DNA from 3 places in the Photobacterium sp. GSS17 genome. Region 1 is predicted to be linked to each of the others. Evidence: riboswitches for the same ligand, from Rfam matches in the RefSeq annotation. Region 1 holds a riboswitch; each other region holds the start of a gene.

Region 1 (7,643 bases):
CAGGTACTGCGGGCCACTATCTCATCGTTCAGTGCCACCGCGGTGGCATCCAGCGGCATTGCCAGCTGGGTAAGCAGCGCTGATAAGGTGGTGTCATCTGCCGGGATCTCGACCGGCTTATCATTGACCCGGATTTGAATCGCGGTTGTCGTTGTCATTCGTTGCTCTCTCCTGTGCCGCAAACCGGGCACCTGTGATCATGCGCTAAGCGAAAGGATTGCCACGTCATGTTCAGGCCATCGAACTGCTTGAGGGTCGCAAACCCCACGTCACCGGCACCGGCCAGCAACTTGATTGTCTCCAGCGCCTGTAAGGTGCCGATCGTGCCAACCACCGGCCCGGCAATACCGCTATTGCTGCAGTTCTGCGGCTGATCCGTAGCACCGGGACGGCGGGGAAACAGGCAGTGATAGCACGGCCCCTGACCGGCGCGAAAATCAAACGCCATCAGTTGCCCCTGCCAGCGGATGGCCGCTCCGGCAATCAGGGGCTTTCGAGCCTCCAGGCATGCCTGATTAACCGCGTGGCGGGTCTCCAGGTTGTCAGAGCAATCCAGCACCACATCGGCCAAGGCGACTTCCATCGCGAGCCGCTGACCGGCCAGTCTGGCCTTAACCGGACGTACCCGAATGTGAGGATTCAGCGCCCGCAATTGATCGGCTGCCTGTTCGGCTTTCGCCAGCCCGGCATCGCTGTCACGGTAAATCACCTGACGCTGAAGGTTCGAGCTTTCCACCTCGTCATCATCGGCAATCACCAGATGACCAATGCCCGCACCGGCCAGATACAAAGCCGCCGCCGAGCCCAGTCCACCGGCCCCAACCAGCAGTACCTGCGCCTGACTGAGCTTCGCCTGTCCTGTCTCACCGATTTCCGGCAGCATGATCTGACGGTTGTAACGCAAGAATTCCTGATCGCTTAGCATAGTCAGTCCTGTTGTGAGGGCCGCGGCGTGAGGATCTGGTTGAACGCCGCCACCGCCTGCGCCGGATCCGCCGCCTGCGTCACGGCGCGCACGACCGCGACACTGGTGATCCCGGTACGCCAGACGCGTTCCGCCCGTTCCAGATCAATGCCGCCAATAGCCACCGTCGGGAACGCTTCACCAATCAGTTTCTGATACAGCGCCAGACGACTCAGCCCTTGGGGCTTTGATGGCATCTCTTTGGTGGTGGTCGGGAAGATATGACCCAGGGCGATATAGCTGGGCGCAAACTCTGCCGCCCGCAAAATTTCATAATAACCGTGGGTCGACAGGCCCAGCCGTAATCCGGCCTGCTGGATAGCAGCCAAATCCGCGGTTTCCAAATCTTCCTGGCCGAGGTGTACCCCGTACGCCCGATGCGCAATCGCCAGTTGCCAGTAGTCGTTAATAAACACCTGAGCCTGATGCTGCTCACCGGCCTGAATCACGCGGTCAACCTGCTCAGCCAGATCTGGAGCTGTCGGGTCTTTGATCCGTAGCTGGGTTAGCTTGACGTCCAGTGCCAGCAGTGTTTCTACCCACTGGGCCGTATCCACTACCGGATACAACGCCATCTGTTCGCGGTTCATGGGTGCAAACGGTGCCACCGCGACTTCTGTACTTGTCCAGCCCAGCGCTTGTACTTCCGGGTGGTTCGCCGTCAGCGGACGCGGAAACAACGCTCTGGCCACCGGCCAGCTGACCTCACCATAGCCGTTGGCATGGGTTTCGAGATACCCCCGGGCATGTGCCCGCGCTAGTGTCACGGCATCTTCCAGCGGATAATCCAGTGCCAGCGCAGCCAGCAGCATTGCTCGTTGCGGCTCACTGGCCCCGGCATGGTGGCAGTAAACCGCACGGGCCTCGCCGTTGTGATGCCACATATCGACACAACCGCTGTCCGTCGGCAAACCACACACCACCAGGTTAGGAGTGGCAGCCACTTTCCGCTGCATGTCAGCCACGGCAGGATATGGCGCGATCCATTGATCGCGCACGTCATATCCCATTGCGACAGGTTCGGCGGGGTTAAACGCCACCGCGAACGTACACCCGCCGACCTCCATGTCTACCACTGCCGACTCACTCCAGCCCACACTGACGGGCTCCCCTAACTGATACTTGTCGGCCGCCGCCAGCAGCGGCTCAAGATGCATCAACAAGGGGGTCAGGTGATCGGGTAAACACAACGCGTTCATTAGCTTTCCTCTTCAAGGGGATGGTAGAGCTCGCTTCCCCGGGCACGGAACTCCTGCGCTTTCTGCTGCATCCCTTCCAGCGGATCATCCAGCAGTTTGATCGTCAACGCGGCCTCCTGCTCGAGACCGCTGGCATACTCACGGACTTCCTGAGAGATCTTCATGGAGCAGAATTTCGGCCCGCACATTGAGCAGAAGTGAGCAATTTTGCCGGACTCCTGAGGGAGGGTTTCATCGTGGTAGGCGCGCGCCGTTTCCGGGTCTAAAGCCAGATTAAACTGATCTTCCCAGCGGAACTCAAAACGGGCTTTCGACAATGCGTTGTCCCGCACCTGAGCGCCAGGGTGACCTTTGGCTAAGTCTGCCGCATGGGCGCACAGCTTGTACGTGATCAGACCCACCTTTACGTCTTCCTTGTTCGGCAGCCCCAGATGCTCTTTCGGCGTCACATAACACAGCATGGCACAGCCGTACCAGCCAATCATCGCCGCGCCGATCCCGGAAGTAATGTGGTCGTAGCCCGGCGCAATATCGGTGGTCAGCGGGCCAAGGGTATAGAAAGGCGCTTCGTGGCAGTGCTTGAGCTGCTCTTCCATGTTTTCTTTGATCATGTGCATCGGCACATGCCCCGGCCCTTCAATCATCACCTGTACATCGTATTCCCAGGCAATCTTGGTCAGCTCGCCCAGCGTACGCAGTTCGCTGAACTGGGCCTCATCGTTGGCATCCGCTACCGAGCCCGGACGCAGGCCATCTCCCAGTGACAGAGCGATATCGTACTGAGCACAGATTTCACAAATTTCGCGGAAGTGTTCATACAGGAAGCTTTCTTTGTGGTGTGCCAGACACCACTTGGCCATGATGGAGCCACCACGGGAAACGATGCCGGTCACACGTTTGGCGGTCATCGGGACATAACGCAGCAAGACCCCGGCGTGAATCGTAAAGTAATCGACCCCCTGCTCGGCCTGTTCCAGCAGCGTATCGCGGAACACTTCCCAGTTCAGGTTCTCGGCAATACCGTTCACTTTTTCCAGCGCCTGATACATCGGCACGGTACCGATTGGCACCGGGCTGTTACGGATGATCCACTCACGGGTTTCGTGGATATTACGGCCGGTAGACAGATCCATCACGGTATCGCCGCCCCAGCGGGTCGACCAGACCAGCTTTTCCACTTCCTCTTCAATCGAGGAACTGACCGAGGAGTTACCGATATTGGCATTCACTTTCACCAGGAAATTACGGCCGATGATCATAGGCTCGGATTCCGGGTGGTTGATGTTCGAAGGGATGATCGCACGCCCTTCTGCCACTTCCTGACGAACAAACTCAGGGGTGATATCTTCCGGCAGGTTGGCCCCGAAGTTTTGTCCCGGGTGTTGCTGGGTCAGTACCGCATCGCGATATTCCGCTCGCCCCATGTTTTCCCGGATGGCGATAAATTCCATCTCCGGGGTAATCATTCCCTGACGGGCGTAGTGCAGCTGGGTAACATTCGCGCCGGCTTTGGCACGGCGGATGCGGGCACGCTCACCAAAGCGCAGCTCATCCAGCGTGTCATCCGCCAATCGCTCCTTCGAGTACGCCGAGCTCAGTTCATCCAGCAGTTCAGTATCACCGCGCTCTGCAATCCACTGCTCACGCAGCTTTGGCAGACCGGCATAGATATCAATCGCGTAGTTAGGATCGGTATAGAAACCGGAAGTGTCATAGACTCGGACAGGCTCATTGGGCTCAAAAATCGGGGCGTCTTTGCTACCGCCAACCAGGCTGTCAGCCAGGGTAATTTCCCGCATCGGAACACGAATGTCCTCGCGACTACCAGTGACATAAACCTTTTGGGAATTGGGATAAGCTTGGGTGGTCAGTGAATCGATAAATTGTTTCGCTTCCAGTCTCGCTTGTTTGCGATTCGACATAGCAATTTCCTTGATGTCCGTAAATGGGGAAGTTGCTTATCGGATGGGTGCGTAAACAAGAGACTACACGTAGGGTGTGCAGCATCATCTGGAACAGCAGCTGCGGATGCAGCAATACAGAAGATTTTCTCTTGTTCCCTTCGCAGGTATTAGCCTGATCAGGTTCTACGGATCCCGCAATGCGGTCTCAGCCTATTGGCACTCCGACAAGTTATCATCGAGTATAAGAGCTAATTGTACAGGCAGCAAGCAGCCTTCCGTCTATTTCACTCAGTCTGTGACAGGTCAGACCGTTGCCTGACAAATCAGAACATCACAGCGCGACTGCTGCGACAGTATCTGGCTGATATTGCCATACCACTGAATACCGGGTTTATGTGCACCAATCAGTACCAGATTGGCACCAATTTGCGTGACCAGCTCTACCAGGTGTTTGGCGACATCACCATCGGCAATATGCAGCGCACGCACCTTATACGGCGATGCCTGAGAAAGTGCAGACAACTGCTGAATACGGGTTGCCTGTAAGTCCCTGTGCGCTTCCTCAAGACCCAGCTCAGCATCCAGAAAGCTCACATTCCCCAACCCCGGCTCGACAAACGCCACGTGCAATTCAGCATGGTTCTGCTGCGCAATGACCCCGGCTTTGACCATCAAGGTATGCGCATCACGGTTATCCGGATCTACCGCCAGTAATATTGTCTGATACAGTGCCATCGCTCCCTCCTCCGTTAACCCATTTCGATGTCAGCCCTTTAAGACTCTGAATGCAATCCAAATCACTTCAATCAATGATTGCAGATTTTCCCCGACACAAAGGTGATCCTTGCCCTGTGTTCGTGGTATTAGTATGGCCACTCTTCATCTGCCGTTGTGATATCTATGAGTCAATTACTTTTTTTGGGACTGATCGCCTTAGGCGGCGCATTTGGCGCTTGCTCCCGCTACCTTATCTCTGAGCTGTGTGTGGCCTTATTAGGGCGAGGATTTCCCTATGGCACACTAGCCGTCAACGTAATTGGCTCTCTGATCATGGGAGTGTTGATGTCAGCCATCAATCAAGGCTGGCTAGAAGCGATCCCGGCCCGCCCATTGATTGGTTTAGGCTTTCTGGGCGCCCTGACGACATTTTCCACGTTTTCCATGGATAACGTTGTCTTGTTGCAACAAGGTGAGTTTCTCAAAGTAGGAATTAACATCCTGCTCAATGTGGCTGTCAGCCTAGCCGCCTGCTTTATCGGCTATCAACTCATACTGAAAAGCTGAGTGAATCCGTTACCTTTTCCAGCATCCATCCCAACAACCTCAGTCCCTGACTGAGGTTTGTTTACGCGCCAGACAAGACAAGCTTTACCCCTGACCACAGTTACCCATCCAGTCATCTACCCGCGGCTTCTGTCATACCATATACCTCGGTGATGCCGTTGAGCCTTGGAAACTCTAGACGTAAAAAAGCCCCTGTCTCGCGTCCGTGACGCATAGACTGAGGCCTTATAAAGATGGCAGGGGTGGAGAGATTCGAACTCCCAACACGCGGATTTGGAATCCGCTGCTCTGCCAATTGGAGCTACACCCCTAATATTGTTTACGAAATTATTCTATCGACTCAACGCCAGAGGTCAATGCTGATTGTTTCGGTATTGCTCACAGATTTGATGATGAGCACAACTCTCCGCTCGTCTATCTACTCAATTATTCCTTCATCCTACGCACTTTGCACTGTCTCTCATCGCGCTACGCCAAGCCGGCATCATTCCTTGAGACACTCTCTGAGTACAAAGACAAAAACAAAGACAGACTGAAGAGAAGAAGCATAGGAGAATATCTGCTGAATAGTTTTTCAAATTTCAAATGCAAAAAAGCCCCAGCATTTCTGCTGAGGCTTCAAAAGTGGCAGGGGTGGAGAGATTCGAACTCCCAACACGCGGATTTGGAATCCGCTGCTCTGCCAATTGGAGCTACACCCCTGTAGTTATTTTTAAGACTTAACTTTGTCTGAATAAGTGGCGGAGCGGACGGGACTCGAACCCGCGACCCCCGGCGTGACAGGCCGGTATTCTAACCAACTGAACTACCGCTCCACTCAGGATTAACGTTTGTTCAGAACGTTAACCTAAATTGGGTGCCTGGCGATGTCCTACTCTCACATGGGGAGACCCCACACTACCATCGGCGCTGCTGCGTTTCACGTCTGAGTTCGGCATGGGATCAGGTGGGTCCACAGCGCTATGGTCGCCAGGCAAATTCTTTGATTCACTGCCCGCAGGCCGCAAATCACAATCTTGGAAAAAACTGACTAAAGTCTCAGCACACCATTCAAGTGTTCGTGGAGTCCGTAAAACCCCTTGGGTGTTGTATGGTTAAGCCGCACGGGCAATTAGTACAGGTTAGCTCAACGCCTCACAGCGCTTACACACCCTGCCTATCAACGTTCTAGTCTCGAACAACCCTTCAGAGAGCTTAAAGCTCTGGGGATGACTCATCTTGAGGCTCGCTTCCCGCTTAGATGCTTTCAGCGGTTATCGATTCCGAACTTAGCTACCGGGCAATGCGTCTGGCGACACAACCCGAACACCAGAGGTTCGTCCACTCCGGTCCTCTCGTACTAGGAGCAGCCCCTCTCAATCATCCAACGCCCACGGCAGATAGGGACCGAACTGTCTCACGACGTTCTAAACCCAGCTCGCGTACCACTTTAAATGGCGAACAGCCATACCCTTGGGACCGACTTCAGCCCCAGGATGTGATGAGCCGACATCGAGGTGCCAAACACCGCCGTCGATATGAACTCTTGGGCGGTATCAGCCTGTTATCCCCGGAGTACCTTTTATCCGTTGAGCGATGGCCCTTCCATTCAGAACCACCGGATCACTATGACCTGCTTTCGCACCTGCTCGAACCGTCATTCTCGCAGTCAAGCGGGCTTATGCCATTGCACTAACCTCACGATGTCCGACCGTGATTAGCCCACCTTCGTGCTCCTCCGTTACGCTTTGGGAGGAGACCGCCCCAGTCAAACTACCCACCAGGCACTGTCCGCACCCCCGATAAGGGGGCGACGTTAGAACATCAACACTACAAGGGTGGTATTTCAAGGACGGCTCCACAGATACTGGCGTACCTGCTTCGAAGCCTCCCACCTATCCTACACATGTAGGGTCAATGTTCAGTGCCAAGCTGTAGTAAAGGTTCACGGGGTCTTTCCGTCTAGCCGCGGGTACGCAGCATCTTCACTGCGATTTCAATTTCACTGAGTCTCGGGTGGAGACAGCGTGGCCATCATTACGCCATTCGTGCAGGTCGGAACTTACCCGACAAGGAATTTCGCTACCTTAGGACCGTTATAGTTACGGCCGCCGTTTACCGGGGCTTCGATCAAGAGCTTCTCCCTAAGGATAACCCCATCAATTAACCTTCCGGCACCGGGCAGGCGTCACACCGTATACGTCATCTTTCGATTTTGCACAGTGCTGTGTTTTTAATAAACAGTTGCAGCCACCTGGTATCTGCGACTGCCAGCAGCTCCAAGAGCAAGTCTCTTCACCGCCGGCAGCGTAC
Region 2 (7,643 bases), on a different replicon from region 1:
AGCGCTGATTGTGGCTTATGGTGATAATGCCGCGCCAATTTGGTGGCAGCAGAACAAAGCCAAAATTCAGCAGTATGGCAATATTTCCGTGATGTTTGTTAATGATCAGACATTGGCAGAACTGGAAGACCTGACTGAGCGTTCAATGCAGTTACAGCTGACCATTGAAGGTGAGCAGGGGTGGCTGAGTGCTGGTGAAAAGAGCTGCACGATCAATCCTGAGTGGTGGCACCGCGCCTGATTACCAGTCAGTTTTTAGGTCAGCGTTATAATTTCTTCCCTGTCAGGTTATTCGGGTGAAAAATGCTCAGAAGACGGCTTGCAATGATTGTCATCAAGCCGTCATTTGATTTCGCCACTGTATACTGAAAGCATCTGATTGAGATCGCGCAAAAGAATGTCGTGAACTCACCTGCGAATCACGGTACACATTGCCTCATTCTGAATTCGAGGCAATGACCTGCTTGTTACCTTCTTACACATACCGTGATGTATGGTGATGACATTCGATGGAAATATCCCACTGATAAGGAGTAATGCTATGTCATCAACGGTTCATGCCCTGGCCACCAAGGTATGGAATTATCACCAGCTCAATCACACCTTGTCTCCCGCCGATTGCATTGTCGTGCTATGTAGTAATGACCTTCGGGTCGCTGAGTATGCAGCACAACTTTACCTTGATGGCTTTGCTCCTTATCTGGTTTTCTCCGGCGGTGTTGGTGAACTGACCCAAGGACTGTTTGACGCATCAGAAGCTGAAGCTTTCGCTGCTATCGCAACGGATATGGGCGTACCTGCTTCCGATATTCTGATTGAGCCACAGTCGACCAACACCGGAGAAAATATCCAGTTTACCCGCGCCTTACTTGAAGCCAAAGGCTTGGCACCACAGCGTTTTATTTTGGTGCAAAAGCCATTTATGGAACGCCGCAGCTATGCGACCTTCATGTGTCAGTGGCCGGGCAAAGAGGTGATGGTTGCCTCTCCGCCAATCAGCTTTGACAACTACCCGGATGACCACTTGTCCTTTTGTGACGTTGTGAACGTGATGGTGGGGGATTTGGAACGGATTAAAGTGTACCCACAATATGGTTTTGCCATTGAACAGGACATTCCTGACGATGTGTGGGCAGCATTTAATGAACTGGTGAAGCTGGGGTTTGACGGTCATCTAGTGGCAAAAGAGCCAGAAGAGAGCACCAGTTAAGCGACGCCAGAGCCCAGTGAGGCAAACAAGCCAGTTAACATATCGGCTGAATTGCCTTGTTGCTTCAGAAACCTTGTCGCTTCAGACACCTTATCGCCGCCACTAAAGGCTAGATAAATGCTGCGACGATAAGGTCTGAATCCGTATAGACAGGGCGTTTGAGAGAGGGGGCCGAATAGCCCCCTCTGATCTGAACAGACACAGCCAGCATACTGCCGTTAAATCGGCTGGGCGGCATTCATGCCCTGTTGCCAGAAGGCGACTTCCATGCGGGTTGCGGTTTTAAATATCTCACACAAACGCTGCCCGCGCTGGCTGTTAAGCGGAATTTCTTTCAGCATCGCATCCAGGCGTTCAATTGTTGTTGCCATCCCTGCCTGAAATTCTTCGCCGCCATAAAGCTCAATCCAGCTCCGGTAAGGATTACCTTCCAATACGGTTTCGTTGTTAGCCAGTAGTTGCTGACCAATCACCCCGTAGCCGATAGCACAAGGCGCTAAAGCTACAAACAGATCGGTTCTGTCTCCCGCCATACCAGTATCCAGTACATAGCGGGTGTAGCTGACCGTACCAAAATCTTCCGGCTCGGCTTCCATATCACGCTCTGTCAGCCCCCAGGTGCCGCAATATGCCACGTGGTGTGACATTTCGGTTTGCAGCAGAGCTGTCAGGCTGGGCAGGGGCTCTCGCATTTCCTCCAGCGTGACTGACTTGTAAATGGCCAGTGCATACGCCCGTGAATAGTGCTTGAGGAACAGGAAGTCTTGTTTCAGGTAATGCAGGTAGGCGTGTTTGTTCAGCTCACCACGCGCAAGCTGAATAACGAATTCGTGCTCGGTGTATTCTGCCCAGTCCTGTTGGCAGTATTGAATCAGATCTTTATGGTCCATCAGTATTCTCTCTTGGTTGTGTTTTGTTATCGCCAAGGCACGCAGCCCGGTGCCGGCTTATCACACTAAACTCAGGCAAATTGCTGTTTGCGGTTTTTGCTGGTTTTGCGCCGGGCTGCGAGGTGAATCAGAACGTCAGTACATAGTCTTTAGCGGCCGGTACGCTCTTGATAATGTCGAACTTTTTCATGAAGGCGGCATAGTCATCGTAGCGTTTCAGCTCGACGGCCCCCGGACGCAGCGCAAAGCGGGTCAGGGTATCTTCCCAGGCGTGGCGGTTTAGATCATTGTTCAGTGTGTCTGGAGAGTAAGCTACAAACTCTTTCCAGGCTTGCTCCGGGTGGTTGATCAGGTAAACCGTGGCTTTTTCCAGCGCCTGGTTGAATTTGGCGATAACCTCAGGATCATATTTGTTCTTGTTCGCGACAAAGATCAGTTCATCGTAAGGAGGAACGCCGTGCTCTTCCGGATAAAAGGCCGTCGCCTCGTAGCCTTCCAGCTCAAGCTGGTTCAGTTCGAAGTTGCGTAATCCGCCCCAGATGGCATCTACTTTGCCAGAAGCCAGAGATGAAGACAGTGCCCAGCCTACGTTGATAATCTGGACGTTATCCATCTCGGCACCGGCAGAGCGCAGCATGGTGCCGATGGTGGCATCTTCATTTCCGCCAATGGCGACACCAATCTTTTTACCTTTCAGATCGGCCAGAGAGTGAATTCCCGACTTATTCAGCACAATCAGTGAGTTCAGCGGGCCGGAAATCAGTGTGGCAGAGCGAACCAGCGGCAGCTTGGCAGCTGTTGATGAAATCAGCGTGCTCTGGTACGACACGGCCAGATCAATTTTACCGGCGGCAACCAGCTTGTCCGGCACACTCGGATCGGCGGGTTCCTGAATCTCGACCTCCAGACCTTGTTCGGCAAACCAGCCTTTTTCTTTTGCCAGAATAATTGGGCCGTGGTTCGGGTTTACGAACCAGTCCAGCATTAGGGTCACTTTTTCGGCAGCGGCCGCATTGAAGGCTGTCAGGGACAGCAGCGTCGCTAACAGGTGAGACGGTTTAATCGGGGATTTCATTGTGTATTCCTTTTGATTGTGCAAGCGAAATGACGTTATTGTTTTTGCCATGGAATGGCTTTTTTCAGCAGCATATCGGCTGCGAAGTAAAGGGTGACCGAGAAGAAAGCCAGAATGAACAGGGCGGCAAACATCTCATCAACAAACATTCGGGCATTGGCCTGGAGCATGATGTAGCCCAGTCCCTCACTGGAGCCGACCCATTCTCCGATCACTGCGCCAATCGGCGCGACCACGACAGCAACCCGAATACCGGACGCTAAGGCAGGCAGGGCAGCAGGTAGTCGGATTCGCCACAGCAGTTGCCAGCGCGTTGCTCCCATGGTTTTGGCAAGATCCAGGTAACCGTGAGGGGTGTGCCGTAACCCGTCGTAACAGCAGGTCGTGACCGGAAAAAAGATGATCAGTGCTGCCATGACGACTTTTGATGCAATACCGTACCCCAGCCAGAGCATCAGAATAGGCGCGATTGCGAACACCGGAATTGCCTGACTGGTGATCAAAATCGGCAATAACCAACGGCGCAGCGGTGCAAACAACAGCATCTGCAGCGCGAAAAACAGTCCCATGGTCAGGCCCAGCATCAGGCCAAGAATCACTTCGCTGCCGGTCACCAGTGTGTGCTGCCACAGTACATCAAAGCGCTCTACCAGCTTGGTAAACACGGCGAGAGGACCTGGCAAAATAAAAGGCGGTAGCTCAAACAGGGTGACGCAAGACTGCCAGAGACCAAGAATGACAGCTACACTGATCCCGAAACGCATCAGCTGCATCCCAAGCCCGGCAGTTTGACGACCTGTAAGGTTCTTACGCGTAGAATCGGCACTATGGCGTTGTAGCATCAGCGGATTCTGTAGCGTCTCTGTACCGGGCTTTTTGCTTTGTACAGCTTCATTGCTGAGTGAAGGCGAGAAACCGTCAGCCATAATCATTCTCCAACTGAGTGATAATCATCTGTTGATGCTCAGCCATTTCTGCATCAAAGGTTCTTGGCGGCCGCGCATGGGGTACAGTCAGCGTCTCCAAACGGGCTGGAGAACCGGACATTACATGAATGTGATGACCGAGCCGCAATGCTTCCTGCGGATCGTGCGTGATCAACAAAACGGTTTTGCCTTTCAGCAAATTAGCGGAAAGCGTCTGAAGCTTATGGCGGGTAACCGCATCCAGAGCGGAGAAGGGTTCATCCATCAGTACCAGTGGTTTGTCCTGCATTAGTGTTCGCGCCAGCGCAACGCGCTGACGCATACCGCCGGATAATTGATCCGGCATGGCAGATGCACGCTCAGCCAGTCCAACAGCCGCGAGCAGTTGCCGCGCTTTGTCGGAGTCAGGTTTATGCGGCTGATTAAAACGGGCACTCAGGCAGACGTTGTCCAGTACGTTGAGCCAAGGCAGCAGTAAATCCTGCTGTGCCATGTAAGCAATATTATTCGCTGTCGGCTGACGGTTGTGCGGTGTCAGCTCGCCCGTCCATTCAACCTGATCTTCCAGTAACCCGGCCAGATATCTGAGGAGGGTTGTTTTGCCACAGCCACTTCTGCCGAGCAGGCAGGTCCACTCACCCGCCGGTAGAGACAGATCCAGAGACGAGAAGAGCGGTTGGTTGGCATCCCGATACCGCAGGGTGAGTTGCCGGATGTCTACGGAGCACCCAGTTGAGAATTGACTCATACGGGATCACTCAGGTTGATAATGACCGGCAAAAAAATGGTGAACCGGGCCATGTCCTTCACCGATAGTCAGCGCATCCGCATGCTGAATGGCCAGTGTGATGTACTGCTTGGCGTGCCCCACAGCTTTCGCCAGTGGGTAGCCTTGAGCCAGAAACGAAGCAATGGCGGCTGACAGAGTACACCCTGTGCCATGGGTGTTACGTGTTGCAACTCGAGGTTGGCTAAAGCGGAGAACATCGGTGCCCGTGATTAGCAGGTCGGTACTGTTCTTGTCACTCTCCAGGTGTCCCCCTTTGAGCAGCACAGATTGTGCCCCTAATGTGCGAAGCGCACCTATCATCGCTTCCATATCCGATTCATTTTCTGGGATCGGTAATTGCGTCAGTGCCGCGGCTTCCGGCAGGTTGGGGGTGATCACTGTGGCTAAAGGAAGCAATTCCGTTTTCAGCGTGGTAATGGCATCTTCCTGCAGCAGAAGATCCCCGCTGGTGGCAACCATGACCGGATCAATGACCAGGAATTCAGGTTGAAATTCGCGCAGTTTCCGCGCGACGGCACGGATAATGTTCGTGTCGCTGAGCATGCCGATTTTTACGGCTTTGATGTGAAGGTCACTGAATACGGCATCAAGTTGTTGCTCGACGAATGCCGGCTCGATACCCAGAATGCCGGTTACACCTATGGTGTTTTGTGCCGTCAGGGCGGTGATAACGGAGCAGGCGTAGCCGCCTGTGGCTGAAATAGCCTTAATGTCGGCCTGAATGCCTGCGCCACCACCGCTGTCTGAGCCTGCGATAGTGAGTGTAATTGGAGTGTTGGAAATATTGGCCATAACTACCTCAGTCTTGCGTAGGTAGCTAATGCCAGAGATATGCCCAGTGATTCCGGTGAGGGAGAGTGGGATCTGATATTCAGCTAGTTCCCTACGCCATTGCTAAATGGATCAGGTTCAACGGGTCCCACAGAGTGGTCTCAGCACAAGGCTCCCCGACTAACAGTCTTCGATTTTCCGGTAGATAAACGAAAACCGGAAAATATTAAATTGTTTTTCAGACTTACGCCTGAAGTAAATTGATTTAAACACCTTTTAGAACAATCAGCAATAACAACAGATGAAAATTCTGTGTTTCAACATGTCTATTGTTAGTTGCCTGTCGCTCGATCAACCTCAATCTTTCAAAGTATTAGCTGCAGTGCGGTATTCCATTTTTGCGATCTGTTGCGATAAAAACGTTCTATTGGTTTTGCTCTGTTTTCACCCGTTTTCTCTGCTACCGGGAGATAAGCCTGCAATCTTACCTGTAACCTTACCTGCAACCTTAATAGGGGAGCTGCCTGTGTATGAATGTTTCCTTCTGATGGGGGTTGCGTCATTGCTCTCAGAATGTGGGGTTGAACTTGCTGGGAATTAAATGTGTCCTCACCTTTTCAATAACCGGCGACTCAGGCATAGTGCAAAGGAATATTCATCGTGATGAATATTTGGTTGCAAAACGGCATATCTGTATACCCCGTCATGAAGGAGAATGAAAATGGGCTATCCGATCGAAGCAAGTTGTCAGTGTGGTCAGGTCACTTACAAATTATCAGCACCACCGAAGAAAGTGATTGCCTGCCATTGCCGTGAATGCCAGAAACTGGCAACCAGCCCTTTTAGTGTGACAGCAATTGTGTCCGCCGCAGACATTGAATTTTCCGGGACGATGCATGAGTGGGGACGCTTGGCTGAGAGTGGTAACAGAAACAACGCTAAATTTTGTTCCGGCTGTGGAAATCGGATTTTTCATTTCAATCCGGAAGAACCGGACGTTATCAAGCTGAAGTTGAAACCGGTTGGCATGATTGACGATACGGTTTTTGCGCCGACCATGCACGTTTGGGTCAGTGAAAAACTGAGCTGGTACCAGATTCCGGAAGGGATGCCGACATTTGATAAACAACCTGGTGCCTGATATCGAGTCTATTCAATATCCACTTAGTACGGAGAAAACATGGACGTTATTTTACCTAAGCCATTGAAAGCTGGAGATACGATTGGTTTCTTTTCACCTTCATCCCCAGCCACCGCGTTTGCCCCAACACGTTTTATGCGCGCAAAAGCCTATCTTGAACAGCAAGGGTTTGTGCTCAAAGCCGGACAATTAACCGGATGCAGCGATCATTATCGGTCGGGGACGATTGCGGAGCGGGTAAGTGAACTGAACACATTGATTCGTGACCCGAGTGTACGCTGCATTATGTCGACAATTGGGGGAAGTAACAGTAATGCGTTATTGCCGTATATTGACTATGAGGCGCTGAAACGCGATCCCAAAATCATCATCGGTTACTCCGATGTCACCGCGTTACTGCTCGGTATTTATGCCAAAACTGGCCTGATTACCTTCTATGGTCCGGCTTTGGTGGCCTCGATGGGTGAGCTTCCCCCTTTGGTGGATAAAACATTTGCATCCTTTCGTGATTTGCTATGTTCTGAACGTCAGCAATCCTTTACCTACAGTGTGCCTGCACAGTGGAGCGAGGAAATGATTGACTGGGAAAAACAGACTGCGCCTAAGTCAACCCATGACAATCGGTGGGAGTTTCTGGGTACAGGAACGGTGTCCGGTAGAATCATTGGCGGTAACCTGAATACCATGACAGGGATTTGGGGCAGTGAGTTTATGCCAGAGGTTAGGGAAGGTGACATTCTTTTGCTGGAAGACTCACTGAAAGGAATTGAAACCGTTGAGCGATCATTTTGTCATTTGAAGCTTTGCGGCGTTTTTGATCGTGTTTCCGCCATTATTTTG
Region 3 (7,643 bases), 460 kb from region 1:
TGCTGTGCTCCAACATTTTCGGTGACATCATTTCCGATGAATGCGCCATGATCACCGGCTCAATGGGGATGCTGCCTTCTGCCAGCCTGAACCAGGACAAGTTCGGCATGTACGAGCCAGCAGGCGGCTCAGCACCGGATATTGCCGGTAAAAACATCGCCAACCCGGTGGCACAAATTCTGTCGGCAGCACTGATGCTGCGTTACAGCCTGGGCGAAGAGCAGGCAGCTCGCGCGATTGAACAGGCCGTTTCACAGGCGCTGGAAGCTGGCGAGCTGACCGCCGATCTAGCCGGTAACAGCCCGGCGCTGAGCACCAGCGAAATGGGTGACCGCATCGCCCACTATATTCGCCAGGCCTAAATCGCCCGGACATTATAAAAACAGGGAGCAAACCACAATGTCGACAACTAACGCGCCAGAGACACAAGCGCCAAGGACGCTTTACCAGAAAGTTTACGATGCCCATGTCGCCGTCGCGGCCGAAGGCGAAACCCCGATCCTGTATATCGACCGTCACCTAGTGCATGAAGTCACCTCACCGCAGGCCTTTGACGGCCTGCGCGAAAAAGGCCGTCCGGTACGCCAGGTCGGCAAAACCTTTGCCACCATGGATCATAACGTCTCAACCCAGACCAAAGACATCAAAGCCTCCGGCGAGATGGCCCGGATCCAGATGGAAACGCTGGCCAAGAACTGTGAAGAGTTCGGGGTCACTCTGTACGACCTGAACCACAAATATCAGGGTATCGTGCACGTGATGGGGCCGGAGTTGGGGATTACCCTGCCGGGGATGACCATCGTGTGTGGCGATTCCCACACCGCCACTCACGGCGCCTTCGGCTCGCTGGCTTTCGGCATCGGCACCTCCGAAGTTGAGCACGTCTTGGCGACCCAGACCCTCAAGCAGTCTCGCGCCAAGACCATGAAAATCGAGGTCAAAGGCAAAGTGGCACCGGGTATCACCGCGAAAGATATCGTGCTGGCGATCATCGGCAAAACCACCGCCGCGGGCGGAACCGGTTATGTGGTCGAATTCTGTGGCGAGGCGATCACCGACCTGTCGATGGAAGGCCGGATGACAGTATGTAACATGGCGATTGAGCTGGGCGCCAAAGCCGGCCTGATCGCGCCAGACCAGACCACGTTCGACTACGTCAAGGGCCGACACTTTGCCCCGACCGGCGCTGACTGGGATGCTGCAATCACCTACTGGCAGACCCTGAAAACCGATGCCGGAGCCGCATACGACGCCGTGGTCACTCTGAATGCCAAAGACATCAAACCGCAGATCACCTGGGGAACCAACCCGGGCCAGGTAATTGCCGTGGACGAGCCAATTCCGTCTCCGGCAGACTTCAGCGACCCGGTTGAAAAAGCCTCCGCGGAAAAAGCACTGGCCTACATGGGGCTGGAAGCCGGCAAAAAGCTGTCTGATTTTTCAATCGACAAAGTCTTTATCGGTTCATGCACCAACTCACGCATTGAAGACATGCGCGCTGCCGCGGCCATTGCTAAAGGCCGTAAAGTCGCCCCGAACGTTCAGGCCCTGGTGGTACCGGGTTCAGAGCAGGTGAAAGCGCAGGCCGAGCAAGAAGGGCTGGATAAGATCTTTATTGAAGCCGGTTTTGAATGGCGTCTGCCGGGCTGCTCGATGTGTCTGGCGATGAACAACGACCGTCTGGGCCCGGGAGAGCGCTGCGCATCCACCAGCAACCGTAACTTCGAAGGCCGTCAGGGCCGTGATGGCCGCACGCACCTGGTCAGCCCGGCCATGGCTGCCGCCGCGGCGTGTGCTGGCCACTTTGTCGATATCCGCGAGCTGGAACCAGAAGCTGCGACAGCATAATCAGAAGGAACGAAAGTAATGACAGGATTTAAACAACATACCGGCCTGGTAGTTCCTCTGGATGCTGCCAACGTGGATACCGATGCCATTATCCCGAAGCAGTTTTTGCAGAAAGTCACCCGTACCGGTTTCGGCAAGCACCTGTTTCATGACTGGCGTTTTCTGGATGATGCCGGTGAACAGCCTAACCCGGGCTTTGTCATGAACGCGCCGCGCTATCAGGGTGCCAGCATTCTGCTGGCGCGGGAAAACTTCGGGTGCGGTTCATCCCGTGAGCACGCCCCGTGGGCGCTGGCCGATTACGGCATCAAAGTGATGATTGCACCGAGCTTTGCTGACATTTTCTACGGTAACTCGATCAACAACCAGATGGTACCGGTTCGCCTGAGCGAAGCAGAAGTCGACGAACTGTTCCAGTTTGTGGCTGCGACCGAAGGGGCAGAAATCATAGTGGATCTGGAAACCATGACCGTCAGCGCGAACGGCAAACAATATCACTTTGAGATTGACGAGTTCCGCCGTCATTGCCTGCTGAACGGCCTGGATAATATCGGCCTGACGCTGCAGCACGAAGACAAGATCGCCGAGTATGAAAGCCGAATTCCGGCCTTCCTGGCGTAACCTTCAGGAACATCACACAACGCCAGTTTCATCAGCCCCGAGCTTGCTCGGGGCTGTTTCGTTCCGGCCCCTGTTCGCGGTGTCAGCCGGTATCACCAGAGGGCGGACATGCCACAACGTTCGAGCCCTGAACAGCCATACGCAAACAGAGCGTACGAACAGACAACACAAACAAGAACAAGAACAGGAACAGGAACAGTGGAAAAACGTCGGGAACGTGGAAAGATATCAGCGATTCGCCGGTCATCTACACTTGATCACGTCACATCTGTATACAAGGACATCCCATGCGTTTGCTCATTGCCTTAGCCCTGCTCCTGCTGTCGAACGGCAGTATGGCCGCCCCCAAAGCCGACCTCTGGCCGTACTGGCAGGCCAGCCAACCCACCAGCAGCACCACCATCGATCACAGCCGCTGGCAGCAACTGCTGGATAAGTATCTGGTGGTTTCCCCCCAACAAACCCTGTTCCGCTACCGTCAGGTCAACGATACCGATCGCTATGAACTGGGCCACTACCTGCGTGATTTGGCAGGGCAAGATCCCCGTTGGCTGAACCGGAATGAGCAGTTCGCCTACTGGGTTAACCTCTATAACGCCCTGACCGTGAAGCTGATTCTGGATAACTACCCGGTCTCTTCCATCACCAAGCTGGGCGGCTTGTTCAGCTTCGGACCGTGGGACGAGACGCTGATTACCATTGCCGGTCAAAAGCTGACCCTCAATGACATTGAGCACCGGATCCTGCGCCCTATCTGGCGCGATCCACGCATTCATTACGTGGTCAACTGCGCCAGTCTGGGCTGCCCGGATCTCCAGCCGCAAGCCTTCACCGCCGCCAACCATGACGCGCTGCTGGAACAATCCGCCAAGCGTTTTATCAACAGTCGCAAGGGCGTGGCAGTTGAACAGGATAAGGTGCGCCTGTCCTCAATTTATGACTGGTACGCCAGCGATTTCGGCAATCTTAGCCAGCTGCAGGCACACCTCAATCAATACCGCCAACAACCGGTGCAACTCAATCACGTTCGCTATGACTACAACTGGGCGCTGAACGAAGCCCGCTGAGGCCCTCTTATGCCCCTCGCGGCAACCGCGGCGAGTGAGCGGAGGCTCCCAGCAGTATCAGGGGTAGCAACCGGGCGCAGCGCAGATTACAATAGCGCCTTGTTCTCATGGGGTGTCTGGCACCGTTCCGGACTGAGATTGCGGCAGCAAAACCCACAGAACCTGATCCAGTTAGCACTGGCGTAGGAATTGAGACCCCGATAGTTTGCCTTATCACGGCAGCATGAGGCTGCCAGCTCTCAACCCTGTGCCCCTAATTTCCCCTCTCTTGCCGGATGCAAGCGTATCAGGAGCGTACAGTGAATAAGCTACTACCTATTTTGACCCTTTCTCTCGCCGCGGGCACCGCCTGGGCCGATGACAACACCCTGACAGTATACACCTACAGCTCCTTTGCTTCGGAGTGGGGACCGGGACCGGCTGTGGAAAAAGCCTTTGAAGCCGAATGCGGCTGTAACCTGGAATTCGTGGCCCTGGATGACGGAGTATCAATTCTGAACCGGGTGCGTCTGGAAGGAAAAAACACCAAGGCCGATATTCTGCTGGGTCTGGATAACAACCTGATCAGCGAAGCCAAAAAAACCGGCCTGCTGGCCGAGCATCACCTGACCATGCCAGCACTGGCGCTGCCAACTGGCTGGCAAGACAGCACATTCGTGCCTTTTGATTATGGGTATTTTGCCTTTATCTACGACAGCAGCAAGCTGAAGAATCCGCCGAAAAGCCTTGATGAACTGGTTAAGCGTGACGATCTGAAGATCATCTATCAGGATCCACGCACCTCCACGCCGGGCCAGGGTCTGATGCTGTGGGTGAAATCAGTCTACGGTGACAAAGCCGGTGAAGCCTGGCAGCAGCTTGCCAAGAAAACCGTCACGGTCACCAAAGGCTGGTCGGAAGCCTACAGCATGTTCCTGAAAGGGGAATCTGATATGGTGCTGTCCTACACCACCTCGCCGGCTTATCACCTGATCGCGGAAAACGACGCCAAATACAAGGCCGCGGATTTCAGCGAAGGCCATTACATGCAAGTTGAAGTTGCCGCCAAGCTGAAGGGTAGCGATAACCAGAAGCTGGCCGATCAGTTCCTGGCCTTCATGCTGAGCGACACCTTCCAGCAGGTGATCCCAACCGGTAACTGGATGTACCCGGTCACCCAGCAAGCCCTGCCAGCAGGTTTTGAGCAGCTGACGCTGCCCGCTAAAGCGCTGGAATTCACGGCCGATGAGATCGCGACCCAGCGCCGCAACTGGATCCGTGAATGGCAACACGCTCTGACTCAGTAAACAGGCACGTAATCTTGACACATCGCACCACCCCAATGCCCGGCCTGATCACGGCCGGGTTGATCAGCCTGTTAGTACTGGGCGCGCTGGGCGCCCTGATCAGCCAGGCCAGCGACCTGCAATTCATCAGCCTGTGGCAGGATCCGTATCTGCGCCATGTCACCCGCTTCTCCTTTTGGCAGGCGTTCCTGTCGACCCTGTTCAGCGTGCTGCCGGCCATTCCGGTCGCCTACGCCCTGTCCCGCCGCCGTTTTCCCGGCAAGGCTATGCTGCTCAGGCTATTTGCCATGACGCTGGTGTTGCCGGTATTGGTGGCGGTCTTTGGCCTGCTGGCGATTTACGGCAACAACGGCCTGCTCACCCAGTGGCTGGTGTCGCTGACCGGTGACAAGCCGTTCTCCATTTATGGTTTGCAGGGCATCCTGCTGGCCCACGTCTTCCTCAATCTGCCGCTGGCCACCCGCCTGCTGCACCAGTGTCTGGAAGGCATTCCCTATGAACAGCATCAGCTGGCCAGCCACCTTGGCCTGTCGAGCTGGCAGACTTTCCGTTTTGTTGCCTGGCCGCGTTTGCGCCAGCAGCTTCCCCATGCTGCCGGGCTGGTCTTTATGCTGTGCTTTACCAGTTTTGCGGTCATCATGGCACTGGGTGGCGGCCCCAAGGCCACAACCATTGAGCTGGCGATCTATCAGGCGCTGCGTTATGACTTCGATCTCGCTGGCGGAGCCCTGCTGGCACTGTGGCAAATGCTGCTGTGCTGCAGCCTGGTGCTGCTAACCCAGCGTCTGGCCAAGCCGCTGGCGACCTCCAGCCAGTCCACCGGAAAACCGCGTCCAGATCAGTTCGACAGCCTGGCCAGCAAGGTCTGGGACTGGTTCTGGCTCAGCCTGGTGTTGCTGCTGGTACTGCCACCGCTGCTGGCGGTGATCAGTGCCGGGCTGAACCCGCAAACCCTGACGCTGCTTCAGGATCCCTCTCTGTGGCAGGCGATCAGCCACTCGCTGCAAATCGCCCTTGGCTCTTGCCTGCTGGCCCTGCTTGGCGGGATAGCCATTCTGCTGACCAGCCGCCAATGGCGATTGCATCGCGCCCGATGGCGGGCGGATGGCCTGGAGCTGATCGGCACCGTGATCTTGGTTACCCCGGGGCTGGTGATCAGCACCGGCCTGTTCCTGCTGCTGCGCCAGTTTACCGATGCCTTCGGGGCGGCATTCTGGGTGGTGGTTGCGGTCAACGCCCTGATGGCGCTACCGTATGTGCTGAAAACCCTGAGCCAGCCGATGCTTCATGTCGCCCAGCAGTATGATCCGCTGTGCCACAGCCTAGGCATGCACGGCCTGCGCCGTCTGCAATTGGTCGAATGGCGCGCGCTGAAAAAACCGTTGTCGCAGGCAATGGCAATCGGCTTTGTCCTGTCGCTCGGGGATCTGAGCGCCATCGCCCTGTTCGGCAGTCAGGATTTCCAGACCCTGCCTCTCTATTTGCTACACCTACTGGGCAGCTACCAGATGGATGCTGCTGCGGTAGCAGCCCTGATCCTGTTACTCCTGAGCCTCGGGCTCTTTACGCTGGTTGAAAAACTGCTGATTCGGACACCTTCATGCTGACCCTGACCCAACTGAGCCACGCTTACACTGACCCGATGCACCGCGATCGCACGACCCAACTGTGCTTTGACTTGCAGGCTGAAAAGGGGGATATCGTCGCCCTGCTCGGTCCGAGCGGGGCTGGCAAAAGTACCCTGCTGGCGATGGTTGCCGGTTTTCTTGAACCGGACAGCGGCAGCCTGACCATCGACGGCCAACCGGTTATCGCCGTCCCTCCAGCCCGGCGTCCGTTGTCGATCCTGTTTCAGGAGCACAACCTGTTCCCGCATCTGACTGTCTTTGAAAACATCGGTCTTGGCCTGCATCCCGGCCTTCGGCTCAGCCGAGAGGAAAAAGAGCAGGTCGTGATCGCGGCGGCCCGGGTCGGGTTACAGAGCTATCTCGATCGCCTGCCGGAACAGCTGTCCGGTGGCCAGCGCCAGCGGGTTGCGCTGGCACGCTGCCTGATCCGCCAACGGCCGCTGCTGCTGTTGGATGAGCCTTTCTCCGCCCTCGACCCGGCACTGCGCAACGACATGCTCCAGCTGGTCCAGAAACTGGCACGCGAGCAGCTCACCACCGTAGTGATGGTCACGCACAGTCCGGAGGACGCGCTGAAAATCGCGGATAAATGTGCCTTTATCGAACAGGGGGAAGTGCGAGTGTTTGGGCCTGCCCAACAAGTGCTGGGCAGGCCGGAAGATAAAAAACTGAAGCAGTATCTGGGCGTTTAACCCATGCTGTGATGCTGGTTGCGGCCGGTAAGATCCGGCTGACAGGAGAACCGGTTTTCTCTGTGATATTCGCTCATAACCGGTTCATCCTTCGCTGTCAGGCAGCCAGCCCCTGCCACCGGCTCAGAGGTTTTCCTCAGCAAATTCAGCCAGGCGGCTACGGACAACGCCATTCAGATAAATGTTGGCACTGCCCTCAAAATTCTTGAATCGTTCAACGATATACGTCAGCCCAGATGTCACGGGCGACAGGTAACTGGAGTCAATCTGTGCCAGGTTGCCCGAGCACACCAACTTGGTTCCTTCCCCACAACGGGTAATGATGGTCTTGATTTGTGACGCGGAAAGGTTCTGGCACTCATCCAACAGCACAAATGCATTCTGGATAGAGCGTCCCCGCATGAAGTTAATCGATTTAAACTGGATGTTGGCTTTGTCGTAGATGTATTTCATCGACCCATCGGTACAGACGTCGTTTTTATGCAGCGCTTCCATGGTATC

Evidence for each region. Region 1 has a riboswitch for thiamine pyrophosphate ahead of thiC (phosphomethylpyrimidine synthase ThiC). Riboswitches for the same ligand answer to the same signal wherever they lie in the genome.
Region 2: linked by a shared signal. The riboswitch ahead of thiD (bifunctional hydroxymethylpyrimidine kinase/phosphomethylpyrimidine kinase) and the one ahead of thiC (phosphomethylpyrimidine synthase ThiC) in region 1 are both predicted to bind thiamine pyrophosphate.
Region 3: linked by a shared signal. The riboswitch ahead of thiB (thiamine ABC transporter substrate binding subunit) and the one ahead of thiC (phosphomethylpyrimidine synthase ThiC) in region 1 are both predicted to bind thiamine pyrophosphate.

Annotation. Positions count from the first base shown of each region.
Region 1 covers NZ_CP117517.1:3,508,629-3,516,271, forward strand. Annotated here, with positions in the region: gene thiS (sulfur carrier protein ThiS) at 1-158, opposite strand, end outside; gene PGW97_RS16065 (HesA/MoeB/ThiF family protein) at 155-925, opposite strand; gene thiE (thiamine phosphate synthase) at 928-2,163, opposite strand; gene thiC (phosphomethylpyrimidine synthase ThiC) at 2,163-4,085, opposite strand; TPP riboswitch at 4,204-4,301, opposite strand; gene PGW97_RS16080 (universal stress protein) at 4,371-4,802, opposite strand; gene crcB (fluoride efflux transporter CrcB) at 4,968-5,351, shown strand; tRNA gene PGW97_RS16090 (tRNA-Trp) at 5,586-5,662, opposite strand; tRNA gene PGW97_RS16095 (tRNA-Trp) at 5,977-6,053, opposite strand; tRNA gene PGW97_RS16100 (tRNA-Asp) at 6,090-6,166, opposite strand; rRNA gene rrf (5S ribosomal RNA) at 6,210-6,325, opposite strand; rRNA gene PGW97_RS16110 (23S ribosomal RNA) at 6,442-7,643, opposite strand, start outside.
Region 2 covers NZ_CP117518.1:1,055,406-1,063,048, reverse strand. Annotated here, with positions in the region: gene PGW97_RS21300 (YaeQ family protein) at 1-241, shown strand, start outside; gene PGW97_RS21295 (YdcF family protein) at 542-1,210, shown strand; gene tenA (thiaminase II) at 1,429-2,100, opposite strand; gene PGW97_RS21285 (ABC transporter substrate-binding protein) at 2,228-3,175, opposite strand; partial or broken gene PGW97_RS21280 (ABC transporter permease) at 3,211-3,939, opposite strand; gene PGW97_RS21275 (ABC transporter ATP-binding protein) at 4,094-4,849, opposite strand; gene thiD (bifunctional hydroxymethylpyrimidine kinase/phosphomethylpyrimidine kinase) at 4,856-5,683, opposite strand; TPP riboswitch at 5,755-5,851, opposite strand; gene PGW97_RS21265 (GFA family protein) at 6,384-6,803, shown strand; gene PGW97_RS21260 (S66 family peptidase) at 6,843-7,643, shown strand, end outside.
Region 3 covers NZ_CP117517.1:387,154-394,796, reverse strand. Annotated here, with positions in the region: gene leuB (3-isopropylmalate dehydrogenase) at 1-362, shown strand, start outside; gene leuC (3-isopropylmalate dehydratase large subunit) at 400-1,848, shown strand; gene leuD (3-isopropylmalate dehydratase small subunit) at 1,867-2,469, shown strand; gene PGW97_RS01890 (DUF547 domain-containing protein) at 2,757-3,536, shown strand; TPP riboswitch at 3,635-3,743, shown strand; gene thiB (thiamine ABC transporter substrate binding subunit) at 3,812-4,822, shown strand; gene thiP (thiamine/thiamine pyrophosphate ABC transporter permease ThiP) at 4,858-6,429, shown strand; gene thiQ (thiamine ABC transporter ATP-binding protein) at 6,423-7,142, shown strand; gene PGW97_RS01870 (PhoH family protein) at 7,266-7,643, opposite strand, start outside.